2 regions of the Treponema sp. J25 genome follow, and region 1 is predicted to be linked to the other one. Evidence: riboswitches for the same ligand, from Rfam matches in the RefSeq annotation. Region 1 holds a riboswitch; the other holds the start of a gene.
The links. Region 1 has a riboswitch for thiamine pyrophosphate ahead of thiD (bifunctional hydroxymethylpyrimidine kinase/phosphomethylpyrimidine kinase). Riboswitches for the same ligand answer to the same signal wherever they lie in the genome.

Region 1 (3,398 bases):
CAAAATTTACAATCCTCAGGACAACGACCACTACGGGCGTTCACAATAGCACACACATCAAAAACATTCCCACAGAAGTGACGACGAATCTTTTCTGCCCCTTCACAAAGCGGTTCGAGAGGAACCGTAACAAGGAACAGGGCTTGTTCTTTATCTACTGGTGTACCATCAAGTACCTGCTGAATTATTGACTCAAGATGCATTTGTTTCTCCTATTGTTTGATAATTCCAATTTTCAGCCATGAGATTCTTTATGGTTCGTACCATTATACCAGGATGAGGAGCTTTCCATACAGCGGACACCACCGCAATTCCACCACACCCTCGCTTCATCACCTGGGGAACCTGATCCATCCCGATACCACCGATAGCTAACACAGGAATTCGTACCGCGCTGCACACTGCCTCAAGCCCTTCAAGATTATTGGGTCGGATATCCTGTTTTGTTTCAGTAGGGAATACTGCTCCATAGCCCAGATAACGTGCTCCCTGCAGTTCTGCTTGCTGGGCCTCCTCAATAGTACCAACCGAAACACCATAGAGTTTGTTCCGTCCCCAGAGTTTTCGAGCTACCAAAAGGGGAAGATCCTTTCGGCCTAAATGTACTCCATCTGCATCGAGGGCCATAGCCATATCAAGCCGATCATCCACAATAAAAAGGATACCTCTTTCTCGGCACTGCGCCCTCAGCCAACGGCCCTCTTCATAAAATACCCGATCCGACACAGCCGGTATTCCTTCTAATTTTTTCTCCCTCAGTTGAATCATATCAGGACGAGCTTCCAATATGTTTTCCAGCATCGTTTGATACTGGTCAGGAGCACATAAAAACCGGCCCGTGATAACACAAAGGATGCCTCCTGCCGGAATGGACAAGTTCTGGGTTGGTTCTTCATTTTCACAATATTGCATACTTTCCCCTTCTTTTTTTACTGCCTTTTTTGCCTGGGCAGTCCCTCCCTATCATAAAAAGCATGAAAATGATGTACCGGTCCGTGCCCCTTTCCTAAGGGGATCCCCTCTTTAATTGCTTCCGTAAGCCAGGCTTTTGCCTCCGCTATGGCCTCTTCAAGATTGCTTCCCCGGGCCCAAAGGGCAGTAATAGCCGATGATAAGGAACAACCAGTCCCATGGGTATGAACGCTAACAATACGAATACCCGGAAAGACTTTTATCGATGAATCGGTCGCTAAGAGATCGTCACACTGAGCAGCAAGGTGGCCCCCCTTAAGAAGTACCGCCCGGGCCCCTAAGAAAAGAAGCTTGTGCGCAGCCCGTTCCATATCTTGAATATTCTGAATAGATTCTCCGGTAAGAACCTCAGCCTCATAAATATTAGGAGTTATAAGATCTGCCAGGGGAAATAGTTCATCCACGAGTACCTGACGGTCCTGGGGATCCAAAAGGGGATAGCCGCTTTTGGAGACCATGACAGGGTCTAGGACAACCAGAGGTGGCCGATAAAACCGAAGATGCTGGGCTACCGTTCGTATCGCAGCGGCATTCCCTACCATACCTATTTTTACCCCATCTACCCGAATATCCTGAAAAATCCCCTCAATCTGGGCACCAATCATCTCTTCCGGTATGCTATGCACCTGGAGCACCGCCTGGGTATTTTGGGCCGTCACAGCACAAACCACAGACATACCGTAACAACCAAGGGCAGCAAAGGTTTTAAGATCCGCCTGGATACCCGCCCCTCCAGAGGCATCGCTCCCTGCAATAGTAAGAAGCTGTTTCATGATGTACATCTCCCTTATGCTGGATCACCCGGGACTGCCTGGAGAGGAATAGATTTGTTTCAGTTAGAAAAAACTAAACCAAGGAAGGGAGAAAACATTTATCCACCACCTGCTTTCCTCCGCCGGTATTACCCGGATCAGGTTCATGGGTCAGGGGACGTCCCTTTCTCAGCCAGCCATTCCTGGCTCCCCAAGCAGCAACTCGCTTTATGCTACGACAGGAACGGTTTTTCGTCAACAGAAGTATTGACTATTTTTTGTTTTTGGTGCATAGTAAGCCCTGTCAGTCGACGGTGGATGTAGCTCAGTTGGTAGAGCGCCAGACTGTGGATCTGGGTGTCGCGGGTTCGAGCCCCGTCATCCACCCATGCGGCATCGGATCCGGCGCTCATACAACATATGCGTTCGTAGCTCAGCTGGATAGAGCGACGGACTTCGAATCCGTAGGCCGGGGGTTCGAGTCCCTCCGGACGCAGGATGTTCTGTAGCAGTGGAGGGTACTACAGTCTCCGGTTAACGGAGAAAAGGCCCGTGCGTAATGAAGAAGGGGACTTTCCGATAGTACCGAGCTACGGGACAGAAACAGTCGCTGTGAGGATAGAGCATTCTGTCCGTCAGGGGCGAGTATTTTGGGCCGCTAGCTCAGCTGGCAGAGCAGCAGACTCTTAATCTGCGGGTCGAAGGTTCGATCCCTTCGCGGCTCATCTGCGGGAATAGCTCAGTGGTAGAGCGCCACCTTGCCAAGGTGGATGTCGCGGGTTCAAGCCCCGTTTCCCGCTTTACAACCGTGCAGGAATTGCACGGTTTTTTTATTTTGATACCCAATAGTCACTGTAAATAAAACCTTAAAGAAACACAAAATGTTATAAAGCATATATTTAGAGAGCACCTTAACCTCAATCCTATTGACAGAACCGGGACTTTTCAGTACAGTAGTTGCGGCTGTAATATATACCACCGGCATGCGAGAGTGGTGAAATTGGTAGACACGCTAGACTTAGGATCTAGTGCCTCAGGCGTAAGGGTTCAAGTCCCTTCTCTCGCAAGCACCGTGGGGTTCTTCTAGAAAAGAGTCCCACCTGGGGTATGCGGGAATAGCTCAGTGGTAGAGCGCCACCTTGCCAAGGTGGATGTCGCGGGTTCAAGCCCCGTTTCCCGCTCGTAACGATGGGGCGATCCGGCCATCGGGTCGCCTTTTTTTTCAAGCCAGGGCACAATGATGCGTCCCAGGTCAGGCAAATCTTGTATATGATTTGCCCCATTTTTCCACACAAGAGGGATTACCGTGGTAGTATCCAGAGAAATTGAAAAGAAAGAACACTCCCAGGTTCAGCTTACGGTGAAGGTAGCTCAAGAAGAGGTCCGGAAAGAATATACGGATGTACTCAGTTACTACGCCAAAAACATTCAACTGCCGGGTTTCCGGAAAGGGAAGGCCCCCCAGGATCTTGTAGAACGAAAGCTCGGAGAAGCGGTAAAGGCAGATGCCTTCGGTAAACTTATCGAAAAGGCCCTTAAAGAAGTCCTGGATGCGGAGGATTTTCCCGCCACCGATCGTCCCCTCCCCTATTCCCAACCGACCCTGCGGGAAGTTCCCGAGTTTTCTCTGGAAAAGGACCTTTCCTTTTCTGTCACCTATGACGTGTTCCCCAC
Region 2 (3,398 bases), on a different contig from region 1:
TACGGATATGTATGGGATTGACACCACAAAGTCCGGCGCCCAGGCCTACTATAATTCGATTATCGATCTTTATGCCCAATGGGAGGTAGATTATCTTAAAGTCGATGATATCGCCCGGCCTTATCACAAAGGGGAAGTAGAATGTATTCGAAGAGCCATCGACCGATGCGGAAGACCTATCGTGTTGAGCCTTTCCCCGGGGCCGGCTCCTCTATCAGAAGCGGAACACCTTATAGCTCATGCTAACCTGTGGCGTATGACCGACGATATGTGGGATAATTGGTCCCAGGTTCACGATATGTTTAGTCGTTGTGAACAATGGGCCCCTTTTGTGGGTCCAGGCCACTGGCCCGATGCGGACATGCTTCCTCTGGGATACATTGGTATCCGCAGTCACGGTGGCCCCCGATATACCAACCTTACCCGAGATGAACAACAGACCCTATTTGCTCTCTGGTGCATGTTCCGATCGCCCCTTATGTTCGGCGGGGATCTTACTATGAATGATTACTGGACCCTTTCACTCCTTACCAATCAAGAAATCCTGGAAATATGTCAGTGCTCCTTGGGGAGCCGACAATTTTCCCGGGATGAACATTCAGCAGTATGGACCGCCTGGGGAGCGGGGGATACATACTATCTGGCCCACTTTAACCTGGCCGAAACTCAACAAAACATACAAACAGACCTCAAAAACATTCTCGAAGAAGAGCCCTATTCTCAAAACCCGTGGATAGCAAAAGAACTGTTCACCCAGCAAAGTTGGACCCTTTCTCAGGAACAGATCTGTTCCACTGTGCCTCCCCATGGGGTACGATTGTACCGGCTAATGAGAAAGGAGAGCCCCTTTTAGAAATTATTTTTTGATAGGCCATGACGGGGCCCGATCCGAGGCAGCCAAGGGAAGGAACAATACAGAGCAAAATTCAAGACGTTGACAGTTTTTATCAAGCTTTTTATACTGGTTCCGTCGTGGGGTGGTCCGTTGGGCCTGAGATTATACCCGTTGAACCTGATCTGGGTAATGCCAGCGCAGGGATCCTGACATAATCCCATAGTATCCCCACAGCCACAAATCTCATGGAGCCGGTACAGGAAAGGATTCCTGTTCTGAAGTACTACGGGGGAGCTCCAATGCTGGTGCTTTCCCTTTGCTTTAGAACAGAAAAAAGCTCTGATACCGGGAAAGGAGTTCGTATGGCTGGGAAAAACGCTCTTTTTTCCTGGAAACTCAATGAAGTCGTGATCCTGGTGGTGCTTTCCATCGCCATCGGGGTTCTGTTCTGGGCATGGACCTTCATCGAAGCCCTCGCTAAACCGCTGGAAGCCATTGGGCTACGGTACCTTATGTCGGGGGTCTGGTTTATTGGGGGGACCCTGGTGGCCTTTCTGATTCGGCGACCGGGGGCGGCCCTCCTTGGAGAAGTCCTGGCCGCCATCCTCGAAGGGTTTATCACCCAGTGGGGAATTACCGCCGCCATATGGGGTCTGGTACAGGGGATTGGGGCAGAAGCGGCCTTTGCTCTTGGCCGCTATAAAAAATGGAACCTTCCGATGATGCTCCTTGCGGGGTTTGCATCCGCCCTTTGTTCGTATATTCTCGATTTCTTTTACAGCCAGTACTGGACCTTACAGCCCTGGTTATGGCCAGTTCAGATTATTGCTATTTCCGTAAGCGGCCTCTTCTGGGCTGGCTGGCTTGCCTATCACATAGGTCGGGGAATCATCCGGACCGGGGTTACCTCCAATCTGCTTTCAGGGGATGACCTCGTCAAAGAAGAAAGCGAAGAATAAAGTCAGGGGGATGATGAACCCCCGCCTGCGGTGTTTCCCGCATCTAAGGATGCCAGGTTTTGCCCGAGGCTTCTCGCATCCTGAAGGGGAAGTCGGGATACGACGGTGGGTGGGGGCCTCTCATTATGGGCACATGACCTACCTGATGAACTGGACTAGCCATACATGAATCTTATCGAAATAGAGAATCTCTCGTTCCGTTTTCCCGGTCGGCGTCGGCCGGTGCTGGACCGCATTTCCCTTTCCATTCAAAGAGGGGAACGGCTGCTTCTTTTTGGGTCCTCTGGCAGCGGTAAAAGCACCCTCCTGCAGATTCTGGCGGGTCTTGCGCCAGAGCACACCGGGGGAGAGCTAACCGGCACCCGTCGACTTCTGTACCGTCGGCGAGGGGTGGTGTTACAAAACCCCGAAGCCCAGATTATCACCCCGACGGTAATAGAAGAACTGGCCTTTCCCCTGGAAAACGAAGGGATAGCCCCGGAGGAAATTCTCCGACGGGCAGAGGACGCCCTTTCCCGCTTTGGGATGACCGGATTTGCCCAGCGCCACCCCTTAAGCCTTTCAGGGGGAGAATGCCAGCGTCTTTCCCTGGCCTGCGCCCTCATGGGGAATCCGGAGGTCCTGTTCCTCGACGAACCCACCTCATTCCTCGATGAAGAGCGGGCGACCCAGTTTTTCAAGGATCTTAGACAGCTACCCCCGGAAATAACGGTCATCCTGGTGGAACACCGGTACGAACTTCTTGCCGATTTCTGTCACCGGTGGATCAAAGTAGAAAAGGGAAAACTATACGAGGAACAGGGACCGCCGCGGTCAGCCCTCGCTGCATCAACCTTTGTTTCCTCTCAGAATAGCCCCCCCGTTCCCGAGGACCCATCAGGGGGGGAGCCAGAGGCTTCCCGGGAAGTTGGCCAGAACCTCGCTTCGGTTCCATCCGTGCATTCTCCCCTTCAGAGCGCCGCCCCCCTGCTTGAAATTCGCCACCTTTCCCATAGCTATCCCGGCGGTCCTCCTCTTTTTCAGAACCTTTCGCTGAGCCTTCCCCATGGGACCTGTCTTGCCCTCCAGGGGCCCTCGGGATGCGGGAAAACCACGGTGCTCAAAAAAATACTCCGTCTTTTGCCGGTAGAAAAAGGAAAGATTTTTATTGAGGGAAAGGATGGGGCCCTTCTTACCCAGGAAGCACTCTACTCGTACATCGCCTATGTCCCTCAAAACCCAGAACACCTTTTTATAGCCGACACGGTGCGGGAAGAATTGCATCTGGCCCTTTCCCAGGGGGAAAGGAACTCCGCGCCATCCCATTCCCGGGCCTTTGAACTAGCAGAACGGTTTTCCCTTACCCATCGACTGGGAACGAATCCTTTTAAGTTGAGTGAGGGAGAAAAACGCCGGCTCACCCTCTGCATCGCCCTGGCCATGGGTCGGCCCCTTATCATCATGGATGAACCGACCTATGGGCTTGACCAGGAAAATCGCCTCATTTTACTAGAACTACTCAATCAAAGTATCCGGGAACAACAGACCATCTTGATGGTAAGCCACGATACCCCTTTTCTGAGCCGGCTCCCCTGCACCATTCGAACTTTTAAGGAAGGATACCT

Region 2: another riboswitch for thiamine pyrophosphate. It lies ahead of C5O22_RS11450 (ECF transporter S component); the one in region 1 lies ahead of thiD (bifunctional hydroxymethylpyrimidine kinase/phosphomethylpyrimidine kinase).

Annotation. Positions count from the first base shown of each region.
Region 1 covers NZ_PTQW01000033.1:13,488-16,885, forward strand. The annotation lists gene bioB (biotin synthase BioB) at 1-203, opposite strand, end outside; gene thiE (thiamine phosphate synthase) at 193-912, opposite strand; gene thiD (bifunctional hydroxymethylpyrimidine kinase/phosphomethylpyrimidine kinase) at 930-1,745, opposite strand; TPP riboswitch at 1,843-1,948, opposite strand; tRNA gene C5O22_RS10195 (tRNA-His) at 2,039-2,111, shown strand; tRNA gene C5O22_RS10200 (tRNA-Arg) at 2,147-2,220, shown strand; tRNA gene C5O22_RS10205 (tRNA-Lys) at 2,377-2,449, shown strand; tRNA gene C5O22_RS10210 (tRNA-Gly) at 2,453-2,524, shown strand; tRNA gene C5O22_RS10215 (tRNA-Leu) at 2,710-2,790, shown strand; tRNA gene C5O22_RS10220 (tRNA-Gly) at 2,834-2,905, shown strand; gene tig (trigger factor) at 3,031-3,398, shown strand, end outside.
Region 2 covers NZ_PTQW01000040.1:904-4,301, forward strand. The annotation lists gene C5O22_RS11445 (glycoside hydrolase family 27 protein) at 1-853, shown strand, start outside; TPP riboswitch at 964-1,056, shown strand; gene C5O22_RS11450 (ECF transporter S component) at 1,198-1,794, shown strand; gene C5O22_RS11455 (ABC transporter ATP-binding protein) at 1,960-3,398, shown strand, end outside.